Regions from separate parts of the Neorhizobium sp. 2083 genome, predicted to be linked through region 2. Evidence: riboswitches for the same ligand, from Rfam matches in the RefSeq annotation. Region 2 holds a riboswitch; each other region holds the start of a gene.
The links. Region 2 has a riboswitch for thiamine pyrophosphate ahead of thiB (thiamine ABC transporter substrate binding subunit). Riboswitches for the same ligand answer to the same signal wherever they lie in the genome.

Region 1 (3,204 bases), on a different contig from region 2:
CGAGAGCCCTTCGGAAGCCAGCATGCGCTTCAGCATGGCATCCTCGAAGCCGGTGACGGAAAAGCCGACCTTCTTGCCCTTCAGGTCCTTGAGGCTCTTGATCGGGCCATCCGCCAGAACCGTGACGGTATTGAGCGGGGTTTCGACCAGCGTGCCGAACCGCACCAGCGGCAGGCCGGCCTCGTGATCGAGATAGAGATTGGGCTGGTAATGAATGCCGATATCCGCCTGCCCCGCCGAGACGAGGCGCGGCACCGCGGAAGGGTCGGACGGCGGGATGAGCTCGACGTCGAGATTGGCATCGGCAAACAGGCCGCGCTCCTTGGCGATGACCATCGGTGCGTGATCCGGATTGACGAACCATTCGAGCAGCACGCCGAGCTTGTCGGCCGCCTGCGAGGAAGCGGGCGCGGCCAGGGTGGCGAGCGCGATGACGGACGCTGTGAGGATACGGATCATGACTGGGCGGAGCTCCTTGATGCGGATGAGGATGAGGATGCAGGATCGGCTTCGCTGGCCCAGGGGGCGAGGCCTGCGGTCAGCCGGTCGATGAGAAGCCTTAAAGCGACAGTGAGGATGGCGAGGACGACCATGGCGGCGAACACCGTATCGGTCTGCATGCGGGCATTCGCCTGGACCATGACGAAACCGAGCCCGCCGGATGCCCCGACCCACTCACCGACGACCGCCCCGAGCGGTGCCAGAGGCGCGGCAACCCTGAGGCCCGAGACGAGGCTCGGGATCGCCAGCGGCACGCGGATCGCAACCAGCGCCTGCCAGTGGCTCGCGCCCTCCAGCGATACGGCGTCGAGGATTTCCTGATCTGTGCGGCGAAGGCCGTCGGCAAAGGCCGAGGCGACCGGAAAGAAGATGATGATCGTCGTCATCGCCACTTTCGAGGCGAGCCCGAAACCGAGCCAGAGAACCAGGATCGGCGCCAGAACGAAGACGGGAAAGGCCTGCAGGACGAGAACCATCGGCCAGACGAGGCGCCCAAGCCGCGGCAATGCCGCGACCCCGAAGGCGGTCGCGATGCCGAAGGTGCCGCCGATGACCAGGCCGAGCGCGATTTCCGTCAGCGTAACTGCGCTGTTTCTCAGCAGGAACCCCGGCTGACGCCAGAAGGCGGAGACCACCTCAATCGGAGACGGCAGGATGTAGCGGGGCGGAGTAAAAAGCCAGACGCCAGCCTGCCATAGAGCGACAAGCAGGACGAGGCCAATCACCGCGTGGGACGCCCGCATGATGCTAAGCGCCGGATCTGACGACCGGAAACGGGCTTGGGAATGCGGAAAGAATGGATGTCATCGTCGATCTCCAGATCAGCTCAATCACGGAGATCCAGGTGAAGCGGAGAAGAGAAAAATCGTCGGAGGACGCCTGTTTCCGTTCCTACGCCGGCATGACCCGGATCAGGTTCAAGGGTCCGGCTCACCGCCATCTCAGCATCGTCAAGATGCCCCCCTCGGAATATCCCTGAGCTATCGGACGGAGAGGTTTTTTTGTCAATCCTCGAACGGCCGCCAAGATTAGAAGATGCAGCGGCGGAAGGCGCAAAATGCAAAACGCGGACAACCGGGGTGCCCGCGTTTCGAAACTTAAGGTCCGGTCGAATGCGACCGGCTCAGGCAGCCTGGCTGACGGCGTCGAGCGGGATCTCGACATCGATCTCCAGGATCGTGACATCCTCGTCGCGATCCATCTTGACCTGCACCTTGTCGCTGTCGACCTGCACGTGCTTGGCGATCACCGCGAGGATTTCTTCGCGAAGCACGGATACGAGGTCAGAGCCGTTCGACGAACGTTCGTGGGCGAGAAGCACCTGCAGGCGTTCGCGGGCCGTTGGAGCGGAGCGCTGTTTGCGGAAGAGGTTGAATATCGTCATGCGGCCCTCCGTGCGAAGATCTTGCCGAATATCCCGCGCTTTTCCCCCGGGACCGTGATCGGCAGAACCTCGCCGGCAAGCCGGCGTGCGGCCTCGAAATAGGCCATGGCCGGGGCGCTGCGCGCATCCGCCAGGGTGACCGGCGACCCGATGTTCGACGCGCGAAGCACGTCCATGCTTTCCGGAATGATGCCGATCAGCGGGATGGACAGGATTTCCAGCACGTCCTCCACCTTCAGCATGTCGCCCCGTTCCGCGCGGTTGGCGTCGTAGCGCGTGAGAAGCAGGTGCTTTTCCATGCGTTCGCCGCGCTCGGCCTTCAACGTCTTCGAGTCGAGCAGGCCGATGATGCGGTCCGAGTCGCGAACCGACGAGACTTCCGGATTGGTGACCACCACGGCCATGTCGGCATGGCGCATGGCAAGCGTTGCGCCGCTTTCGATGCCGGCCGGGCTGTCGCAGATGACCCAGTCGAACACCCGCCTCAGCTCGGTGATGACCCGTTCGACACCCTCCGGCGTCAGGTTGTCCTTGTCGCGCGTCTGGGACGCCGGCAGCAGGAACAGCGTCTCCAGCCGCTTGTCACGGATCAGCGCCTGCGAAAGCTTGGCTTCACCCTGAATGACGTTGATCAGGTCGTAGACGACCCGGCGCTCGGCGCCCATCACCAGGTCGAGATTGCGCAGCCCGACGTCGAAATCGACGACAACGACCCGTTCGTTTCGCTGTGCCAGAGCCGCTCCAAGTGCGGCAGTCGAGGTCGTCTTGCCAACCCCGCCCTTGCCTGAAGTGACTACGATGACTTTCCCCATCTTGCTCTCCTGTTTGCTGGCCGGTTTCGGCTCAAATAAGTTTCTCTGCCATGATCGAATCCCCTTCCAGCCAAAGCTGGACCGAGTGTCCGCGAAGGCCGGGGGCCATGTCGTCCGCCATCTTGTAGATGCCGTCGATTGCCAGCAGCTCTGCCTCGAGCTTGCGGCAGAAGATGCGCGCCGATGCGTTTCCGAGCGACCCCGCCATGGCCCTGCCGCGCAGGGTGCCGTAGATATGGATCGATCCGCCGGCGATGATTTCGGCCCCGGAAGCGACCGACCCGATGATCGTCACGTCGCCTTCGGGAAAGATCACCGACTGTCCTGACCGCACCGGGTCGCGAATGACGATGGACTGCAAGGTCGGACGTGCCTCGGGCACCGACGGCTTCGGCTCGCTGTTGCGCAGCTCGATAATCGGCTCCTTGGCGACGGCCTCGTCCGACACCGGCCGGCCGCCCTTGAGCGCCGGAGGCATGCCCTGCCCCAGGATCGAAGGACGGCCGC
Region 2 (3,204 bases):
AAGAATGGCTGGAGCTCGAAATGCTGCGTGAGGAAATCGAAGGTTAGTTTTACGATTTGTTATGCTTAACAGATAGTTAGCTAAAAAAATATTTGTCGCGGACCGGAACATGTAGCTTCCCGAGACGTTCGATGGGTCAATAACGGTCGGGGTGTCCTTGGGACTCATCGGCCAGCGAAGGAACCGATCAACCGAATGGGGACTCCAATGCTGACAAATGTTACGCGTCGTCGGCTGGCCGCGGAAGCGATGAATCAACGAGTGATGATCGTCGAGGACGAGTTTCTGATCGCGCTCGATGTGGCCGAAACCGTGGAATCCATGGGCCTGAAAGTGGCCGGTTTTGCGAACGCCCGCAAACACGCCTTGGCGCTCGCGGCCTACGCCGATATCGCCCTGGTCGATGTCAATCTTTCCGATGGCCGGACCGGCCCGGAGATCGGCCGTGAACTTGCCGAGCAATACGGCATCACCGTCGTCTTCATGACGGCCAATCCGGACGATGTGGAAGGTGGCGTCAAAGGCTCGCTCGGTGTCCTCACCAAGCCCGTCATGCCCGACGTCGTCGAGAAGACGATCGACTACGCCATCGCCAACCGGCTCGGCGGCATGGCGATCGTGCCGCGCGAGCTGAAGGTGTTTCCGCAGAACCACTGAGAAAATTTAACATCGATGTCGGGATTGTCTCCTATTCTTCGTCCTTGGGTGAGGCACGCGGATGTGCCGGGAAAAACGGAGAGGATATTACCCGATGAGAATGATTTTTGTGAACCTGCCGGTCGTCGACATCACGGTTGCGACGGATTTTTATACCGCGCTCGGCTTTACCAGGAACCCCAATTTCTCCGACGAAACGGCAAGCTGCATGGTCGTCAGCGAGCATATCCACGTGATGCTGCTCACCCACGAAAAATTCAGGGGCTTCATCAACGGCGACATTTCCGACGCCCGGACATCCAAGGAAGTGCTGAACTGCCTCTCCGCCGGCAGCCGCGCCGAGGTCGACGACTTCAAGGCCAGGGCACTCGGCGCCGGTGGCGGCGAATGGAGGCCGAACCTTGAAATGGGTCCGATGTACGGCTGCAGCTTCCAGGATCCGGACGGCCATGTCTGGGAAATCATGTACATGGATATGGGCGCCGCCGCCTGATCCCGCCCGGCCTCTTGCCAGTCAATCCCGCCGCCGCTAGATCTGGTCTCGCTCTAACGGGGTGCCGCGCGTTTTCGCGCGGCTGAGAGGCCTTGAGGCCAACCCGCGGAACCTGATCCGGTTAACACCGGCGGAGGGATTAGACGGCTCTTCATCAGCGCCTATTCCCCTTGTAACGCAAGCAGAGGAGGCGCTGATGCGCAGAACCATTCTTTCGATATTGACGGCCGCAGCCGCTCTTTCCTTCTCCGCGCCGGCCGAGGCTGAGGAAAAGACGCTGACCGTCTATACCTACGAGAGCTTCATTTCCGACTGGGGTCCAGGCCCCAAGGTGAAGGAGGCGTTCGAGAAGACCTGCGCCTGCAAGCTGAATTTCGTCGGCGTCGCCGATGGCGTGGCGCTTCTCACCCGCCTGAAGCTCGAAGGCCAGGGCACCGATGCCGATATCGCGCTCGGCCTCGACACCAACCTGATCTCCGAGGCCAAGGCGACCGGTCTTTTCGAGCCGCACGGGCTCGACGCCTCCGCCGCCAAGGTGCCGGGCAATTACAGCGACGACACGTTCATTCCCTACGATTACGGCCATTTCGCCGTCGTCTACGATACCCAGGCGATGAAGAACCCGCCCAAGAGCCTCAAGGAACTGGTAGACGGCGATCCAGCGCAGAAGATCGCCATCGAGGACCCGCGCACCTCGACACCGGGCCTCGGCCTGCTGCTCTGGGTGAAATCGGTCTATGGCGACAAGGCGCCCGAGGCGTGGGCAAAACTCAGGAAACGCGTGCTGACCGTCACGCCCGGCTGGTCGGAGGCCTACGGCCTGTTCACCAAGGGCGAGGTGCCGATGGTGTTTTCCTACACGACCTCGCCCGCCTATCACATGGTCGAGGAAAAGACCGACCGCTATCAGGCCGCGTCCTTCTCCGAAGGTCACTACATCCAGATCGAGGTTGCCGGCCTGCTAAAGGGCGCGGGCGACAAGGATCTGGCGAAACAGTTCCTGAAATTCATGGTGTCGCCGGCTTTCCAGGATGTCATCCCGACCACCAACTGGATGATGCCGGTCGCAAAAACCTCCACACCGCTTCCGGACGCCTTCAACAAGCTGGTGCAGCCGGGCAAGACTTTCCTCATGGGGTCCGACGAGGTCGCCAGGAATCGCCAGACCTGGATCGACGAATGGCTGACCGCCATGAGCATGAACTAAAATGGGCATGAACTGATCCCATGCTGACACGCGCTGAACGGAGACGGGGGATAGGCTGGGGGCTCCTCAGCCTCGTCGGCATCGCCCTCTTCGTCGGCATCGCTGTCGCCGCCCTTCTCTCCTGGGACGCGGGCAATACCCAAAGCCGGCTGTTTACCGCCTATACCTGGCGAATCCTGCGTTTCACGCTGCTCCAGGCGGCTCTCTCGACTTTGCTTTCGGTCGTCTTCGCGCTCCCCGTCGCCCTGGCGCTCGCACGCCGCCCACGCTTTCCGGGCCGCATCTGGATCATCCGGTTGATGGCGCTGCCCATGGGCCTGCCGGTGTTGATCGGCGCGCTCGGCCTGATCGGCATCTGGGGCCGGCAAGGAGTGATGAACAGCCTACTGTTGAAGCTCGGTCTTGAGCAGCCGGTCAGCATTTACGGGTTATCCGGCATCCTGCTCGCGCATGTGTTCTTCAACCTGCCGCTCGCGGCAAGGCTGCTGCTCGCGGCACTGGAGCGTCTGCCGGCGGAATATTGGCTGCTCTCCTCCAGCCTTGGAATGAAACCCTTTTCCGTCTTCCGTTTCATCGAATGGCCCGCGGCGCGGCGCGTCATCCCCGGCATAACCGGACTGATCTTCATGCTCTGCGCCACCAGTTTCACACTGGTCCTGGTGCTCGGCGGCGGACCGGCCGCGACGACGCTCGAAGTGGCGATCTACCAGTCGCTGCGCTTCGATTTCGACCCACCCCGCGCCATCGCGCTGTCGCTGCTGCAGATTGGCATCACGGCGCTGGTCCTGATCGCGATTTCGCTTTTCCCGGCACCTGATGACACCGGCATCACGGCAGGCCGGGCCAT
Region 3 (3,204 bases), on a different contig from region 2:
GATCATCGCCTGGTTGATGATGGTCAGGATCATTTCGGACGAGGCGAGCTTGACGTTGTTCATGGCGATCGAAAAGCCCATGGACGACAAGCGGTCGGAATCAAGCTTGGCATCCTCATAGAGCTTGAGGCCCGAGAGAATATTGCCCTTGAGGAGCTGAAGCTGGTTGGAGGCTTCGGCGAGCCTGAGCGCGCCGGGCGGCTGGGTGCCGCCGGCCTTGCGGGCTGCAGCGCGCACGAAAGCCTGCGCCCGCAGGACCGCATCGGCGGCGATACCGTACCAGACGGCGCTCCAGAGAAGATGCGAGGTGGCAAGCATCGACTGGGCCGCGATCTCGGCGAACGGTTTCGGGAAGATCTGCGCCGATGGCGCTTCGCCCTGGAAGAGAAAACCGTCGGAGCAGGTGCCGCGCATGCCGAGCGTATCCCAGTCGACCGTCTTCTGCAGGGTGTACTGGCCGTGCCGGAAGACCGTCATGACCTGGTCGGTCGGGGCGGCGCCTTCGTTCGACCGCGAGGTGACCATGACCGCATCGGCATGGGCGCCGTAGGAAATCACGGTCGCATCCTTCGTCAGGCGGCAGGTGTCGCCATCGACCTCGATCGCGCAGATCGAGTTGCGCATGTTGCCGCCGATGCCGGCCTCGGTCGTCGCGGAGGCGACGAGAAGCTGGCGGCCGGCGAGTTCGCGCATGAAATCCATGTGCCAGGGACTGTCGGCGCCGTGCACCACGAGGCTCGAAACCTTGATCTGGTGCATGGCGAAAACCATGGCGCTCGAGGCGCAGGCCTGTCCCAGGATGGAGCAGACCTCGGCGATCTCGGTGATGGAAGCGCCCTCGCCGCCGAACCCGGTCGGGATCTGGATGCCGAGAAGGCGCTCGGCTTTCATGGCGTCGACCGCCTCGCGCGGGAAGCGGCCGTCCCGATCGACGGGATCGGCGAATTCAGCCGCTACGGTTGCCACGCGATGAGCGCGTGCGCTCAAGGCCATGTCTGCGGCAAAGGCGGGGAGGCTCATCTCAAGCGGCCTCGCGGGCTTTCAGGATGTGGGAGACCGTCTGCTCGATCGCTGCGATGCTGGCGAAGGACTTGCGGTTCAGAAGGTTGTCCGGGAATTCGATGTCGAACGCCTCCTCCAGGCCCAGCATCAGCTGCACCGATGCGAAGGAGGAAAGGCCCGCCGCATAAAGATCGGCGCCGTCTGCCAGCTCCGTCACCGCGACCGGAAGGCCGCCTACCCGCGTCAGCAATTCGCGAATGGTCTCGTTCATCTCGACATCTCCCGATAATTGGAAATCTGCGTTCATCGCCAGGACGGTTATTACGCAGGATAGCATAAGATTTCGGTAATAAACTTCATCAATTTGGAGCTGCGGGATTCGGTAAAATTCGATCTATCAACCACGCTTCGGCCGGCTTGACATGGGCCGCCTGCAGGTTTCTGATGCCGGCATTCACCAGGGGGGTCCCGCCAAGGGGCTGAGATACTGCTGGTCGGATCGGCTTTGGCCGCCCGAGGCGCAGTGACCCGTTGAACCTGATCCAGTTCATACTGGCGTAGGGACGGTGCGGGCGCTGCGGCAGCGAGGGCGGGGAACCGTCTTTCGATTTCCACCGCGTTTTTTCATCATTCCAACACTGGAACTGGGTCTCCAAACGTCAAACCTTGGAGCCTCGAACCATGAATATTGCAACCGCCAAACTCACCCCGGTCGTCACCACCGGCCCGCTTCCCGCCTCGACGAAAGTCCTGAAAGCAGGCGTCATCCATCCGGATATCCGCGTGCCGATGCGGCAGATCGCATTGCATCCGACTTCCGGCGAGCCGCCGGTCACCGTCTACGATTCCTCCGGTCCCTATACGGCCGAAGGTGCTGCGATCAGCATCGATGCCGGCCTGCCACGCCTGCGCGAAAGCTGGATTCTCGCGCGCGGCGACGTGGAGGCCTATGAGGGCCGCATCGTCAGGCCGGAGGACAACGGCTTTGTTTCCGGCGACCGGCTGACGCCGGAATTCCCCGTCCGCAATCTTCCCTTCAAGGCGAAGCCGGGCAGGGCCGTTACCCAGCTCGCCTATGCGCGGGCCGGCATCGTCACGCCGGAGATGGAGTTCGTGTCCATCCGCGAAAATCTCGGCCGGCAGGCGGAGAGACAAGCTCGCGTCCGCGACGGCGAGAGTTTTGGCGCCCATATTCCGGAATTCGTGACGCCGGAATTCGTCCGCCGGGAAATCGCCGAAGGCCGGGCGATCATTCCCGCCAATATCAACCATCCGGAATCCGAACCGATGATCATCGGCCGTAATTTCCTGGTGAAGATCAACGCCAATATCGGCAATTCCGCCGTCACCTCGTCGATGGCGGAGGAAGTCGAGAAGATGGTCTGGGCGATCCGCTGGGGCGCCGATACGGTCATGGACCTGTCGACCGGCCGCAACATCCACAATATCCGCGAATGGATCATCCGCAATTCGCCGGTGCCGATCGGCACCGTGCCGCTCTACCAGGCGCTGGAGAAGGTGAACGGCATTGCCGAGGACCTGACCTGGGAGGTCTATCGCGACACGCTGATCGAACAGGCCGAGCAGGGCGTCGACTATTTCACCATCCATGCGGGCGTCCGGCTCGCCTATATTCCGCTCACCGTCGACCGTGTTACCGGCATCGTGTCCCGGGGCGGTTCGATCATGGCCAAGTGGTGTCTGCATCACCACCGGGAGAGTTTCCTCTACGAGCATTTCGAGGAGATCTGTGACATCTGCCGCGCCTACGACGTGTCGTTCTCGCTGGGCGACGGCCTGCGTCCGGGATCGATCGCCGACGCCAACGATGCGGCGCAGTTTGCGGAACTGGAAACGCTCGGCGAACTGACGAAGATCGCCTGGGCGAAGGATTGCCAGGTGATGATCGAAGGCCCCGGCCATGTGCCGATGCACAAGATCAAGGAAAACATGGACAAGCAGCTCGCGGTCTGCGGCGAGGCGCCGTTTTATACGCTCGGGCCGCTGACCACCGACATCGCGCCGGGTTACGATCACATCACGTCCGGCATCGGGGCCGCGATGATCGGCTGGTTAGGCACCGCCATGCTTTGTTACGTGACGCCGAAGGAACATCTCGGCCTGCCCGACCGCAACGACGTGAAAGTCGGCGTCATCACCTACAAGATCGCGGCGCATGCCGCCGATCTCGCCAAGGGCCAT
Region 4 (3,204 bases), on a different contig from region 2:
CCGCAGGGCACCATCGCCGTTGATCGTGCCGGCGAATACCGTGTCACCCATGCTTTTGGACACGGGCGTGCTTTCGCCCGTGACCGGTGCTTCGTCGACCGCGCTTTCGCCGGCGACGATCATGCCGTCTGCCGAAATGCGGTCGCCGGGACGAACCAGGATGATCGCACCGACGGCAAGGCTTTCTGCCGGAACTTCGCGGGTCCGGCCGTTCTCTTCGACAATCGCATTTTTCGGCACCAGCGCCGTCAGGCTCTGGATGCTCTGGCGCGCCTTGCCGGCCGCGACCCCTTCCAGCAATTCCCCGATCAGAAACAGGAAGACGACGGCGGCTGCTTCTTCCGACGCGTCGATGACGACCGCACCGACGGCTGCAATCGTCATCAGCATCTCGATCGAGAACGGCGTGCCGGCGAGGGCCGCCATGATTGCGCGACGCGCGATCGGCACGAGGCCGATCAGCATTGCGGCCGTGAAGATATAGGTGTCATAGGCGGGAAGCAGGTGACCAAGTCCATAGGCGGCCGCCAAAGCAATGCCGACCAGGATGGTCAGCCGTCCCTTGGCCGACTTCCACCAAGGTCCGTCCATCGGTCCATGATCGTGGCCGTGAAGACCTTCGATCTGTGCCGAATCGTGGCCGCCGTGGTGATGCGCACCGTCATGGTGGGAGTGGTCGTGGCCGCCGCCATGTCCATGATGGTGGTCGTGATTGTGGGCCTTGCCGTTTTCGCCCTCCAAGGGGGGGATCGAAGGAAGGTCGCCGCTCCGCCGGGCGTTCGCTCCAGCCTTCTGCCCCAGCGCCCTCAGCGTATATCCGAGCCCGGTCACCCGTTTCTCGACTGCGCCGAGGTCGCCGGTTCCGTCATGCGTCACCGTCATCGTGCCGGCCGCGACCGAAACGGACACGTCCTCGACGCCCGGCATACGGCGCACCGCCGTGTCGATCTTCGTCGCGCAGCTGGCGCAATCCATGCCGCCAACCTTGTATCGTGCCTGTGTCGTTGCGTTCATCGTCTCATTCCTGGTGGATCGAGCTACCTCTCTACAACCTCTAGCGACTAGAGCTGCAAGGCCCCGATCGGAAAAAATCACTGGCAAAGCGCATTATCTTTGCTGTAAGCCATGACGGAGACAGGGGCGTCCGGCAAAGCCGGGCTGAGAAGCACCCTTAGAACCTGAACCAGATCATGCTGGCGGAGGGAGTCGTCCGGGCGCTCGCTATTGCGCCCCGCGCCTGCCCCGCCGAAAGAGGCAGACATGCAGACGACGACGCCCCTCGGAACGCCGCTTGAAGAAACCCCCGGCCAGTTGCTGGCTGCGATGCGCACCAAAAACCCGCTCGTGCAGAACATCACCAATTTCGTGGCGATGAACATTGCGGCCAACGTGATGCTCGCCGCCGGCGCCTCTCCCGCCATGGTGCACACGAAGGAAGAAGCCGGCGAGTTCGCCCGCATTGCCGCAGCGCTGACCGTCAATATCGGCACCTTGTCGCCCGATTTCCTGGCCGGCATGAAGGCGGCAGCCGGAGCCGCCTCCGAGGCCGGCAAGCCATGGGTGCTCGATCCCGTCGCCCACTACGCCACCGCCTATCGCCGCGCCGCAGTCGGCGAACTCATGGAGCTGAGGCCGACGGTCATTCGCGGCAACGCCTCGGAAATCATCGCGCTGGCCGGCAGCCGTTCGAGCGGTCACGGTGTCGACAGCGGCGACAGCGTCATGGCGGCGGAAGGTTCGGCGATCGCGCTTGCGCGGCAGAATGCCTGTGTGATCGCGGTCACCGGCGAGGTGGATTTCGTCACCGACGGCCGCCGTTCGGTCCGGGTTCTCGGCGGCTCGGCCCTGATGCCGCGTGTCACCGCGCTCGGCTGCTCGCTCACCTGCCTCACCGGCGCCTTTGCCGCGACCGTCCCCGACAAGCCGTTCGAGGCGACGGTTGCCGCACTCGCCATGTTCGCCGTCGCCGGCGAGGAAGCAGCTCTCACTGCCTCCGGCCCGGGCTTTTTCTCCCCGATCTTCCTCGATCGCCTCGCGGCCCTGACCGGCGAGTCGCTCGATGCACAGGCAAGGATCGTCGCGGCATGACCAAGATCTTCGACCTTTCCGTCTATCTCGTCCTCGACCCGGATCTCTGCCGCGAGATCGGCATGGTCGAGACGACAAGGCTTGCAGTGGCCGGCGGCGCCACCATCGTCCAGCTGCGCGACAAGCAGGCGGATACCGCAAGAATGATCGAAACCGGCCGGGCGCTGAAAGCGGTTCTGGCAGGCACCGGCGTGCCTCTGATCATCAACGACGACGTGGAGGCGGCCATCGCGATCGGAGCCGAAGGACTGCATGTCGGCCAGAGCGACATGGCCGCTGCGATCGCGCGGCAGCGCGTCGGCCACGGCATGATCCTTGGCCTCTCGGTCGAAACCGAGGAACTGGCGCGGCGGGTAGACCCGTCGGTGGTCGATTATGTCGGTATCGGCCCCGTGTTTGCGACCGGCACCAAGCCGGATCACAAGCAGCCCATCGGCTTCGAAGGCCTTGCCCGCATCGTCGCCATGGCGCCGGTTCCGGCAGTCGCGATCGGTGGCGTCAAGGCGCAACACGCCGGCCTCGCGCTCGCCGCCGGCGCCAAGGGCATCGCGGTCGTATCCGCCATCTGCGGCCAGCCCGATCCGCAGGCGGCCGCCCGCGGGATTGCGGCAGAAATCGAAAGGGCTCGTGCATGACCATCAAGAACGTCCTGTCGATCGCCGGATCGGACCCGTCGGGCGGCGCCGGCATCCAGGCCGACCTGAAAACATTCGCCGCGCGCGGCACATATGGCATGGCGGCTCTGACCGCGCTGACGGCCCAGAATACCCAAGGGGTCAGCGGCGTGCACGCGGTGCCGGCAGCCTTCGTCGCAAACCAGATCCGCACCATCTTTCTCGACGTGCGCGTCGATGCCGTGAAGATCGGCATGATCGCCAATGCCGAGATCGCCGAGATCGTCGCAGACGTGCTGCGCCCCTATAGCGATACCGTGCCGATCGTTCTCGATCCGGTGATGATCGCCAAGGGCGGCTCGCCCCTGCTCGCGCTCGATGCGGTGGATGCCGTCACCTACCGGCTGATGCCGATTTCGGCCGTTGTCACCCCCAACCTGCCGGAAGCAGCCGCTCTTCTCGGAGAGACGATCGCCGTGACCCGCGAACAGATGGCGGATCA

Region 1: it holds a riboswitch for thiamine pyrophosphate, as region 2 does, so the genes downstream of both, J2X76_RS16375 (ABC transporter permease) here and thiB (thiamine ABC transporter substrate binding subunit) in region 2, are expected to answer to the same signal.
Region 3: it holds a riboswitch for thiamine pyrophosphate, as region 2 does, so the genes downstream of both, thiC (phosphomethylpyrimidine synthase ThiC) here and thiB (thiamine ABC transporter substrate binding subunit) in region 2, are expected to answer to the same signal.
Region 4: it holds a riboswitch for thiamine pyrophosphate, as region 2 does, so the genes downstream of both, thiM (hydroxyethylthiazole kinase) here and thiB (thiamine ABC transporter substrate binding subunit) in region 2, are expected to answer to the same signal.

What each region holds. Positions count from the first base shown of each region.
Region 1 covers NZ_JAVDTC010000004.1:38,447-41,650, reverse strand. The annotation lists gene J2X76_RS16380 (ABC transporter substrate-binding protein) at 1-459, opposite strand, end outside; gene J2X76_RS16375 (ABC transporter permease) at 456-1,244, opposite strand; TPP riboswitch at 1,373-1,476, opposite strand; gene minE (cell division topological specificity factor MinE) at 1,625-1,885, opposite strand; gene minD (septum site-determining protein MinD) at 1,882-2,697, opposite strand; gene minC (septum site-determining protein MinC) at 2,729-3,204, opposite strand, start outside.
Region 2 covers NZ_JAVDTC010000006.1:166,791-169,994, reverse strand. The annotation lists gene J2X76_RS22595 (ABC-F family ATP-binding cassette domain-containing protein) at 1-47, shown strand, start outside; gene J2X76_RS22590 (response regulator) at 208-657, shown strand; gene J2X76_RS22585 (VOC family protein) at 752-1,150, shown strand; TPP riboswitch at 1,198-1,306, shown strand; gene thiB (thiamine ABC transporter substrate binding subunit) at 1,347-2,357, shown strand; gene thiP (thiamine/thiamine pyrophosphate ABC transporter permease ThiP) at 2,378-3,204, shown strand, end outside.
Region 3 covers NZ_JAVDTC010000010.1:186,939-190,142, forward strand. The annotation lists gene J2X76_RS28730 (acyl-CoA dehydrogenase family protein) at 1-1,020, opposite strand, end outside; gene J2X76_RS28735 (acyl carrier protein) at 1,022-1,273, opposite strand; TPP riboswitch at 1,452-1,584, shown strand; gene thiC (phosphomethylpyrimidine synthase ThiC) at 1,684-3,204, shown strand, end outside.
Region 4 covers NZ_JAVDTC010000003.1:615,087-618,290, reverse strand. The annotation lists gene J2X76_RS15650 (heavy metal translocating P-type ATPase) at 1-1,014, opposite strand, end outside; TPP riboswitch at 1,127-1,222, shown strand; gene thiM (hydroxyethylthiazole kinase) at 1,261-2,088, shown strand; gene thiE (thiamine phosphate synthase) at 2,085-2,723, shown strand; gene thiD (bifunctional hydroxymethylpyrimidine kinase/phosphomethylpyrimidine kinase) at 2,720-3,204, shown strand, end outside.